2 regions of the uncultured Phyllobacterium sp. genome follow, and region 2 is predicted to be linked to the other one. Evidence: riboswitches for the same ligand, from Rfam matches in the RefSeq annotation. Region 2 holds a riboswitch; the other holds the start of a gene.
What was found. Region 2 has a riboswitch for S-adenosylmethionine ahead of metA (homoserine O-succinyltransferase). Riboswitches for the same ligand answer to the same signal wherever they lie in the genome.
Positions count from the first base shown of each region.

Region 1: another riboswitch for S-adenosylmethionine. It lies ahead of RDL77_RS02435 (O-succinylhomoserine sulfhydrylase); the one in region 2 lies ahead of metA (homoserine O-succinyltransferase).

Region 1 is NZ_CABSQF010000003.1:728-5,942, reverse strand. It holds gene argF (ornithine carbamoyltransferase) at 1-573, shown strand, start outside; gene RDL77_RS02455 (Hsp33 family molecular chaperone) at 575-1,576, shown strand; gene RDL77_RS02450 (alkylphosphonate utilization protein) at 1,601-1,813, shown strand; gene RDL77_RS02445 (hypothetical protein) at 1,844-2,152, opposite strand; gene apaG (Co2+/Mg2+ efflux protein ApaG) at 2,232-2,624, opposite strand; gene RDL77_RS02435 (O-succinylhomoserine sulfhydrylase) at 2,793-3,980, opposite strand; SAM riboswitch at 4,043-4,122, opposite strand; gene RDL77_RS02430 (2'-deoxycytidine 5'-triphosphate deaminase) at 4,206-5,215, shown strand, end outside.
Region 2 is NZ_CABSQF010000059.1:29-5,243, forward strand. It holds gene metA (homoserine O-succinyltransferase) at 177-1,100, opposite strand; SAM riboswitch at 1,132-1,209, opposite strand; gene RDL77_RS22510 (glutathione S-transferase family protein) at 1,303-1,920, opposite strand; gene RDL77_RS22515 (dihydrodipicolinate synthase family protein) at 2,008-3,171, opposite strand; gene RDL77_RS22520 (LacI family DNA-binding transcriptional regulator) at 3,423-4,466, shown strand; gene RDL77_RS22525 (Gfo/Idh/MocA family protein) at 4,463-5,215, shown strand, end outside.

The DNA.
Region 1 (5,215 bases), on a different contig from region 2:
ACGGTTCCCGTCATCAATGCCCTGACGGACGACACGCATCCATGCCAGATCATGGCCGATATCATGACGTTCGAAGAGCATCGCGGTCCGGTCAGGGGTAAGACGTTTGCCTGGACAGGCGATGGCAACAATGTGCTGCATTCGCTCGTCGAAGCGGCTGCGCGCTTTGATTTCAACCTGAATATTGCCACGCCGGAAGGCAGCGAGCCCGAGAGCAAATATCTCGCCTGGGCCAAGAGCGCCGGCGGCAATGTCAAGCTGACGTCCGATCCTATCGCGGCTGTCGAGGGCGTTGACTGCATCGTCACCGATACATGGGTTTCGATGGGACAGGAAGGCCGTGCGCGCGGTCACAATGTGTTCATGCCCTATCAGGTCAATGATGCCCTGATAAAGCACGCGCATCCCGATGCCCTGTTCATGCACTGCCTGCCTGCCCATCGCGGCGAAGAAGTAACGGATTCCGTTATTGACGGGCCGCACTCGGTCGTTTTCGATGAAGCCGAAAACCGGTTGCATGCACAAAAAGCCATTCTAGCCTGGTGTCTCGAAGGAGGTCGCCCGCGTGTCTGATATGCCTGACATCACCAAGCGCTCCGACGAATACGTCTTCGCCGGGGATGATGCGGTTGTGCCGTTTCAAGTCGAGACACTCGATGCCCGCGGCCGCGCCGTGCAATTGGGTGCGGCACTGGACGATATTCTCAGCCGGCACGACTACCCGGAGCCGGTTGCAAAGCTCTTGGCCGAAGCGATTGTCCTGACCGTGCTCTTGGGAACGTCACTGAAATTCGACGGCAAGTTCATTTTCCAGTCGCAGTCCGATGGGCCTGTCGACATGCTGGTGGTTGATTTCCGCACGCCGAATTCGGTGCGCGCCTATGCCCGCTATGACGAAGACCGGCTGGCCGAGGCGATCGCCGCGCACCGGCTTTCGCCGGAGCAGTTGATGGGGACGGGAACGCTGGCGCTGACGGTTGATCAGGGCGAGTACACCCAGCGCTATCAAGGCATCGTTGCACTCGACGGTTCCAACCTGGAGGAAATAGCCAAGACCTATTTCCGCCAGTCGGAGCAGATTCCGACCGATATCCGCCTGTCCGTCGCCAAGCTCATAGAACGCGGCGAGGATGGCAAACCCGTCGAGCAATGGCGCGCCGGAGGGCTGATCGTGCAGTTCCTGCCGGAATCCGAGTTGCGCATCCGCCAGCGTGATCTGCCTGCGGGCGATGCGCCGGATACCGACGAGGATGAGGACGATATTGAAGAGGACGATGATTGGGCTGAAGTAAAGGCTCTGGTTGCGACCATCGAGAGTTCGGAACTGACCGATCCGCAGGTGGGTGCCGAACGGCTGTTGTACCGCCTGTTCCATGAACGCGGCGTCCGCGTATTCGACGCCGTGCCGGTGAACGACGATTGTTCCTGCTCGCGTGACAAGATTGCAGGCGTCCTTTCCGGATTTACCGCCGAAGAGATCACGGACAGCATCGAAGATGGCAAGATCAGCGTGACCTGCGAGTTCTGCTCGACCCATTACGAGTTTGACCCCGCGGAATTCCTGCCAAAAAACTGATCATCCAAACGAGGATTGCCCCCTGTGGACGTACGCGACAGCAACGGAAATGAGCTTCAGGACGGCGATTCCGTCACCTTGATCAAGGATCTGAAAGTCAAGGGAACGTCAGAGACGATCAAGCGGGGCACGCTCGTCAAGAATATCCGCCTGAACGGCCGCGAGGGTGAAGTCGAGTGCAACACCAAACAGGTCAAAGGCCTGGTTCTGAAAACGGAATTCGTCAAGAAGGCGTAATGCGACGTCACAAGCGCTGCACGTGAATTGTTATTTCAGCAGCCCGTTGGCGATCCGCCAGGATACCAGCGCCTCGTGGGCAGCGGTGACGGCAACCAGGACAATCAGGAACGCACCGATGATCAGCCACAACGGCCACGGCTTCGCCGAACGTTTGGCGAAGAGGCCGACGACAAGGCCCGGCACAAGCGCCAGCGCCAGAAGTTCCGGCATGCCGGCCTTGCCGGCCTGAATGCTTGGCAGGGCATAGCCCATAAAAAGTGCGCCGACACCAATGGCAAAGGTAACGACGGAGCAGGCAAGCGCCTTCAGGTACGGCATTTCAGTTTGGCTGGTCATCAGGGCGTGTACTCATGCATGTGATCAAAATGGCGCTTGCAACGATTGCGCTCTGCAAAGGCAACAGTCCGGTCGAGAATTAATTCAATGTCCGCAATTGATCCGGCAAATCAAGCGAAAAAGCCGGTATCTCGATATCGAACAAGTTTCCGGTTTCGCTTTCCATGGAATAACGGCCAACCATCACACCGGATGTCGTTGTCAGCGGGCAGCCTGAGGAATACTGGAACGAGTCTCCGGGATTGAGCACCGGCTGTTCACCGATGACACCCGGGCCGCGAATCTCTTCGATCTGGCCGTTCCCATCGGTGATTTTCCAATAGCGTGCCCGAAGCCGGACGGTGCCGTCGGATTCATTGGCGATTGTAATCCGGTATCCCCAGACATATCTGTTTTCTTCCGGATTGGACTGCTCCTCCAGATAGAATGGCTCTACGATTACTTCAATATTCTGAGTGACTGCGCGATACATGATAAACCTTGTCTTATCAATGATATTGCGGGTCGTGGCCGTCTCGTCAACCATTACAATACATAAAGATGATTAAATTTAATGTGAATAGCCAACATTCTGCAACGTTTATACTTAAATATACCGTTCCCGCACTGAAATTGGTTTCAGTGCGGGATTGGTTCTATCTTACTTGGCTGCCTTGAGGGCAGCATCGAAATCCTCGATCAGATCGTCGGCATCTTCCAGGCCAACCGACAGGCGCAACAGCCCGTCCGAAATGCCAAGTTCTGCACGCGCTTCATCTGTAAGGTTTTTGTGCGTGGTTGTCGCGGGGTGTGTGATGAGACTCTTCGAATCTCCAAGATTGTTGGAAATTCGCACCACTTCCAGTCCGTTCTCGCAATCAAAGGCCGCCTTCTTGCCGTCCTTGAGTTCAAAGGCCACGAGCGTGGAACCACCGGTCATCTGTTTGGCGATGATGTCCGCCTGCGGGTGATCCGCACGGCCGGGGTAAATAACCCTGGAAACTGCTGGATGGTCCGCGAGGAAGTCGGCAATTTTCGCCGCACTTTCGGTTTGCTGGCGGACGCGGACAGGCAGGGTTTCAAGACCCTTCAACATGATCCAGGAATTGAAGGGGCTGAGGCCCGGGCCGGTGTGGCGGAAATATTCGTGGAGGTTTTCGTCAATCCACTTCTTGTCGGAAAGGATGACGCCGCCAAGACAGCGTCCCTGGCCTTCAATGTGCTTGGTGGCCGAATAGACGACGATGTGGGCGCCAAGTTCCAGCGGCTTCTGGAACAGCGGGGTCGCAAACACATTGTCGACGATCAGTTTGGCGCCGACGGAATTGGCGACCTTGGCCACCGCGGCAATATCGACGATCTCGAGTGTTGGGTTGGTCGGGCTTTCCAGGAACAGCGCCTTGGTGTTCGGGCGGATGGCCTTTTCCCAGTTCTCGGCCTTGGAGCCGTCGATCAGGGTGAAGTCCACGCCATATTTCGGCAGGAGCGTCTCGATGATGTAGCGGCACGAGCCGAACAGGGCGCGCGCTGCCAGAACGTGGTCTCCGGCCTTGACCTGACACAGGATTGCCGCCGCAACCGCAGCCATTCCCGAAGCCGTTGCGCGCGCATCTTCCGCGCCCTCAAGCGCGCACATGCGCTTTTCGAACATGTCGGTTGTCGGATTGGCGTAGCGTGAATAGATGAAGCCGGGTTCTTCGCCTTTGAAGCGGGATTCGGCAGCTTCCGCCGTGTCATAGACAAAGCCCTGGGTGAGGAAGAGGGCTTCCGATGTTTCACCGAAACCGGAGCGCAAGGTTCCGGCATGAACGAGTTGTGTCGCGGGGCGCAGCTTACGGGTTGTGGTCATCGTCTTCTCAATCTGCCAGAATCTGGCCAATAAAAAACCGGCCTTGCGGGAATCGCAAAAAGGCCGGACGAGACCGGGCCTCTTTTAGCAAATTGTTTAACGTGGCTGCAAGCCGGCCGGCCAAATCACCACGGGATAAAATTGCTTTAATCCTCTTGGCGGCTTGCGTCAATCGGGTGAGACGCTAAAGCTTTTGGGAAATTATATGAGGTTTCGGCGGTCGATATGAGTATACGTGAAGCGGGCATTCTGGCAGATAGCGGCATCAGGGCATTGCATCAGGCCGGTGCACTGAAAACCGAGCGTGATTTCGACGCTGATCAGATCCAGCCTGCCAGCCTGGACCTGCGCCTGGGCACGAAAGCCTATCGCGTGCGCGCCAGTTTCATGCCGGGGCCCGGAACCCCCGTCATCAACAAGCTGGAAAAACTCAAGCTGCACGAGATCGACCTCAGTCACGGTGCCGTGCTGGAAACCGGCTGTGTCTATATCGTCCCGCTGCTGGAAAGCCTGGCGCTGCCCGCCGGGGTTTCGGCATCGGCCAATCCCAAGAGTTCGACCGGGCGTCTTGATATTTTCACTCGCGTCATTGTTGACGGGGCACAGGAATTCGACAAGGTGCCGGCGGGATATAATGGCCCCATCTATCTCGAAGTCAGCCCGCGTACCTTCCCGATTGTCGCGCGGGCAGGATCGCGTCTCTCGCAGATACGCTTCCGCACCGGGCGGGCACAGCTCGACGAGACGGAACTGACCGCACTGCATGCAAGCGAGACGCTCGTGGCGTCGGACACGCCTAACATATCGGGCGGCGGCATTGCCTTGTCCATCGATCTGACCGGCGATGCCAACGGCCTCGTCGGTTATCGCGGCAAGCACCACACGGGCGTGGTGGATGTCGACAAGCGCGGGGCGCATGACCTCTTCGATTTCTGGGAGCCGATCCATGATCGCGGCGCACGCGAACTGGTGCTCGATCCCGATGAATTCTACATTCTCGTGTCGCGTGAAGCCGTGCATGTTCCTCCGCTTTATGCGGCGGAGATGACGCCGTTCGATCCGCTGGTCGGCGAATTCCGCGTGCACTATGCCGGGTTCTTCGATCCGGGTTTCGGGCACACCGCCGCAGGCGGAACCGGCAGCCGCGCGGTACTTGAAGTGCGCAGCCACGAGGTGCCGTTCATTCTCGAGCATGGCCAGATCGTCGGCCGCCTGATCTATGAACATATGCTGGA
Region 2 (5,215 bases):
GATGTCCTGTGGCGGCGCACCAAGGTCGGCCTGCATGTGACCGACGCCCAGGCCGACGCCCTCGAAACCTTCATGGCCAAAACCGTCCAGCGCCGATCGGATACCGTGCCGCAATAGGCTCCACGCTGCCCTATCCAGCGGTGAAGGGCGGGCGGCCGTGCTGGCCCGGCCTTCGTTTATCGGGATTTTCCGATTGAACCGATATCAAAGGGTGTCGTTTGATAAATTTCGTTTATCCAGTTGGACAGGAGCAAATGCGCATGCGAGCGCCAGCGATTGGGCGGCGGCCTTGATGTGTCGTCATCGGGGAAATAGTTGAACGGCAGGTTGATCGGTATCCCGGCCTGAATATCGCGGAAATACTCATCGGCCAGCGAACCGGAATCATATTCGAGATGGTCGAGCACATAAAGGCGGCGATACCGCGGATCTTCGACAATGCAGGCTCCCTTCTCCTCCGAATGTGCCAGCAGCCTCAGTTCCGGCCGCGCAAGAATGTCCGCCGGCCGCACTTCGGCCCAGCGTGATATCGGAATGGCGAAATCGTCGGAAAAACCGTTGAGATAGGGCGACGCTGTTTTCAGGATTCTCTGGCTGTAGACACCGAATGCTTTTTCGCCAAGCGCATGCTTCGGCACGCCGTGGAAATGATGAAGCGCCGCCATCGCCCCCCAGCAGACGTTCATGGTGGAATGGACGTTGGTTTGCGTCCACTCCAGGATATCGCGCATTTCCGGCCAGTAGCTGACATCCTCGAACGGGATTGTCTCGACGGGGGTTCCGGTAATGATGAAACCGTCGAACGTGCGGTGCTGCGCCTTTTCCCACGTCTGATAAAAGGCGCTGAGATGGTCTTCGGGCGTATTCTTCGGCTTGTAGCTGCCGACGGTCACCAGCGAAAGTTCGATCTGCAGCGGCGAAGCGCCAAGCAGGCGCGCGATCTGCAATTCTGTCTTGATCTTGTTGGGCATCAGGTTCAGCAGCCCGATCTGGAGCGGGCGGATATCCTGACGGATAGCCACGGCTTCCGTCATCACGCGTACGCCCTCGCTTACCAAAGTATCGAAGGCGGGCAGTTTATCAGGAATCTTGATAGGCATCACGGTCACCAAAAAAAGCCGATAGATCGCTTCCGGTCCGCACGCGGCCCTTTAGCGAGTTTTTTAACGTGGCTGCAAGCCGGCCGGCCAAATCACCACGGGTTCTTCAATACTGGATGCTTGTGCAAATAGCTATCGGATTCAAATGCGGCGGGCTGTCGCTCGCCGCATGGGCCAGATGCGACAGTGTTTCACTGCCGCCTCAATCGTGCGTTTCACCGGAAAAAGCGGTCGCCTGCATCGATGGCCGCCGGCAATAGCCGGCATACCACGCGGCAAGGCGCGGGCGTCCCTCGGCAAACGGATAGACGTTGCGAAACGCGATCCAGTCGAGCGTTGTCGCCAGGGCGATCTCGCCGATGCGCGGCAGGCCCTCGAGGGATGCTTCCTTCTCGGCGAAATCGCAGGCCGCGATGATTTTCTGCAACTGGGCATCGCGCATGGTCGGCCAGCGCAAAGGCTCCGGCCGCCGCTCGGTTTCCCAGCGCACCACGATGCCGGAATCGGCAATGCCCTGCGCCGCCGCCTGCAGGCGCAGTGTTTCCCAGCGTGCTTTCCCGTCTGACGGGATGAGGGCGGAGCCACCGGGAAGCGTACTGAGATAGTCCGCTATGGCAACCGAATCGAACAGCGCAAAGCCATCCTCGCCGATCAGCACCGGAACCTTTCCCAGCGGGTTGAGCGCATAGACTGCCTCATTGCGCCGGGTTGGGCTGGTTTCGTGGTGGATGACCTCGACCCTGTCCGCCAGACCGATTTCGTGAATGGCGACCAGTATCTTGCGGGCGTAGGGCGAGTGTGTCTGGTAAAGCAGCTTCATGGGGAATCCCGGATGATGGAGCGAGTCGGCACGGACAATCGCCCGGCAGGCCCGCGGGATCAAGAGGACTCCAGCAGAAGCCGGATATCAGAGACCGTATAGCTGAAGCAGGCTCTTCATGCGGCTTGTGGCAAGTTCCGGCCTGTCGAGAACATTGGCCTGATCGGCCAGCCGGAAAATATCGGCATAGTGAACGATACCGCGCGCCGACTGCATGCCGGCGGGCATGGTGAAATGGCTCTGGTGACCATTGAGCCAGGCCAGGAAAACCACTCCCGCCTTGTAATACTGTGTCGGGGCTTCGAAGATTTTGCGGGACAGCGGCACGGTGGGTTCGATCACCGCGCGGAAGGCCGTCGTCTCGCCCTTTGCCAGCAGCGCCAGTGCCTTCGAGGCCTGCGGCGCGACCGCATCGAAAATGCCGAGCAAGGCGTGGCTGTACCGGGCGCCGTCGCCCTCGATCAGTTCGGCATAGTTGAAATCATCGCCGGTAAAGCACAGGACACCCTCGGGCAGCCGGTTGCGCAGGGCAATTTCCCTGGTGTTGTCGAGCAGCGAGATCTTGATGCCTTCGACCTTGTCCCTGTTGTCATTGATGATGGCAAGCACGGTTTCCAATGCGTCGTCGAAGGCATGGGAGCCCCAGTAGCCGGCGAGTTGCGGATCGAACATGTCACCGAGCCAGTGCAGGACGACCTTGTTGCGCGTCTGGCGCAGGATTTCGCCGTAGACGGCCCGGTAGTCATCCGGGGATTTTGCCACTTTGGCGAGCGCCCGGCTGGCCATCATCACGGCCCGGCCGCCCTCAGCCTCGACAAAGCCGATCTGCGTTTCATAGGCGGCGATCACGTCTGCGAGGCTGCGGGTGTCTTCCGGGGCCAGTTGGTCGGTCCCCGCACCGCAGGCAAGGTCGGCCCCCGGCACGCTGCGCGCCTCGGCGAGCGAGCGGCGGATCAGTTCCTGCGCGCCTGCCCAATCCAGCCCCATGCCGCGCTGGGCCGTGTCCATGGCTTCGGCGATCTTGAACCCGAGTGACCAGAGATGATGGCGAAAGGCCATGGTGGCATCCCAGTTGATGGCGGGCGAACCCCAGGGAGCGCTGTCCCGAAGCGGATCTGACACCACATGGGCGGCCGCGTAGGCGATACGGCTGAAGGATGGCGGAGCATCCGGCCGCGCTGTCGGCTCGCCGGAAAGGCGGTGGGCTGAAAGTGTGCCATCGGCGGCGGGCAGGTTCAGAACTAGGCTCATCATATCGCTCCCGGTCGTATGAAGGGCTTTGTAATTTGGAACGTTCCAAAAAACAAGAGGAAAAAATCCGAGCCTTTGCGTAGCCAAAAATAAACAGCCGCCAGCTGAGCGAGCTAAAATGAGCAAAAAGTCACCGTAAATCATGGTTTCCTGTGCTGTCCTGACGATGTATCCTGATAGTCCTTGATTTTTCCTGCTTGACATATTTGGAACGTTCCAATTATATCCATCGTCTGACTGGGAGGAAGACCGTGAGCCGAAGCCGGACAACCGTTGTGGATATTGCGCATGCCGCCGGCGTGTCGAAATCCACCGTGTCCCTGGTTCTGCAGGGCAGTCCGCTGGTCAATGAAAAGACCCGTGAGAAGGTCAACAGTGTCATCGCCGATCTCGGCTATGTCTATAATCGCGGTGCGGCCAACCTGCGCCAGGCGCGCTCGAAAATCGTCGGCATCGTGGTCAATGACCTCACCAACAGCTTCTTCGCCGAACTCGCCGTCGGCATGGATATGGTCGTTCAGTCGGCGGGCTACGTGCAGTTCCTCGCCCATAGTGGCGAGAGTGTCGACCGCCAGCGCGAAGTTATTGCGTCCATGCGGGAAAACGGCATTGCCGGGATGATCCTGTCACCGGCGCGTGGCACCGAGGCGGCGGATATCAAGCCGTTGATCGACAGCGGTATTCCGGTGGTGGTCGTGGTGCGCAATCTGCCGGGGGCCAAGGTCTCCACCTTGCTTTCCGACAATTATACCGGCGCGAAGGCCGCCGTGCGTCATCTGGTTGCCCTTGGCCACACGCGCATCGGCTTCATGGGCGGCTTTCTCGATACCGCGGTTTTTGCCGAGCGGTTGCGCGGTTATCGCGATGCCCTGCAGGAAGCGGACATTGCCGTCGATGAGGCGCTGATCATCCATTCGGCGCCGTCCCGCGCCGGTGGTGTTGCCGCTGTGGAGCGCATGATGCTCCATCCCGATCGGGCAACGGCGGCGCTGTGCCTCAATGATGCGGTGGCCTTCGGTGTCTGCGATGGTTTGCGGGCCGTCGGCATCGAGCCCGGCAAGGGTTTTGGCGTGATCGGTTTCGACGACGTGATCGAGGCCAAGACCGCCGTCCCGGCGCTGACAACCGTTTCGGTCGACCCGCAGGGCATGGGCCAGCGCGCGGCCCAGCTCCTGCTCAAGCAGATCAATGCCGGCGGCAATGAACAGGAATCGCTGGTGACATCCGTGCGCCTTGTGGTGCGGCAAAGCTGCGGTGCGCCGGTCAGGAACAATCATCTGGAGGAAATGGCATGACGCGGTGGGGATTGATCGGAGCAAGCACGATTGCGCATGAATGGGTGATCGATGCGATCCGTGCCGAAGGCGGCGAGATCGTTTCCGTCATGAGCACCAGTGCCGAGCGTGGCCGGAAATATGCTGCCGATCACGGCATTGCCAAATCCGTTACATCCCTCGATGCGCTGGTCGGCGATCAGGATGTCGATGCGGTCTACATCTCGACCACCAATGAACTGCACAGGGATCAGGTGCTCGCGGCCGCAGCTGCGGGAAAGCATGTGCTGTGCGAAAAGCCGCTGGCCATGAGCCTTGCGGATGCGCGGGCCATGGTTGACGCCTGCCGTGTGGCCGGTGTGGTGCTTGGCACCAATCATCATCTGCGCAATGCCGCGAGCCACACAGCCATGCGCGATGCCATTGCTGCCGGCAGCATCGGCACGCCGCTCGCCGCCCGGGTCTTCCATGCGGTCTATCTGCCGCCGCACCTGCAGGGCTGGCGGCTTGACAAGCCGGAAGCCGGCGGCGGCGTCATTCTGGATATCACCGTGCATGACACGGATACACTGCGCTATGTGCTGGGCGACGATCCCGTCGAGGCGGTTGCTGCCAGCCAGATCGGCGGCCTTGGCAAGGCAGGCCTTGCCGATGGCGTCATGGGCGTGCTGCGCTTCAAGTCGGGCCTGATTGCCCAGTTCCATGATGGTTTCACCACGAAATATGCCGAAACCGGCTTCGAGGTGCACGGCTCCGAAGGCTCGCTGGTC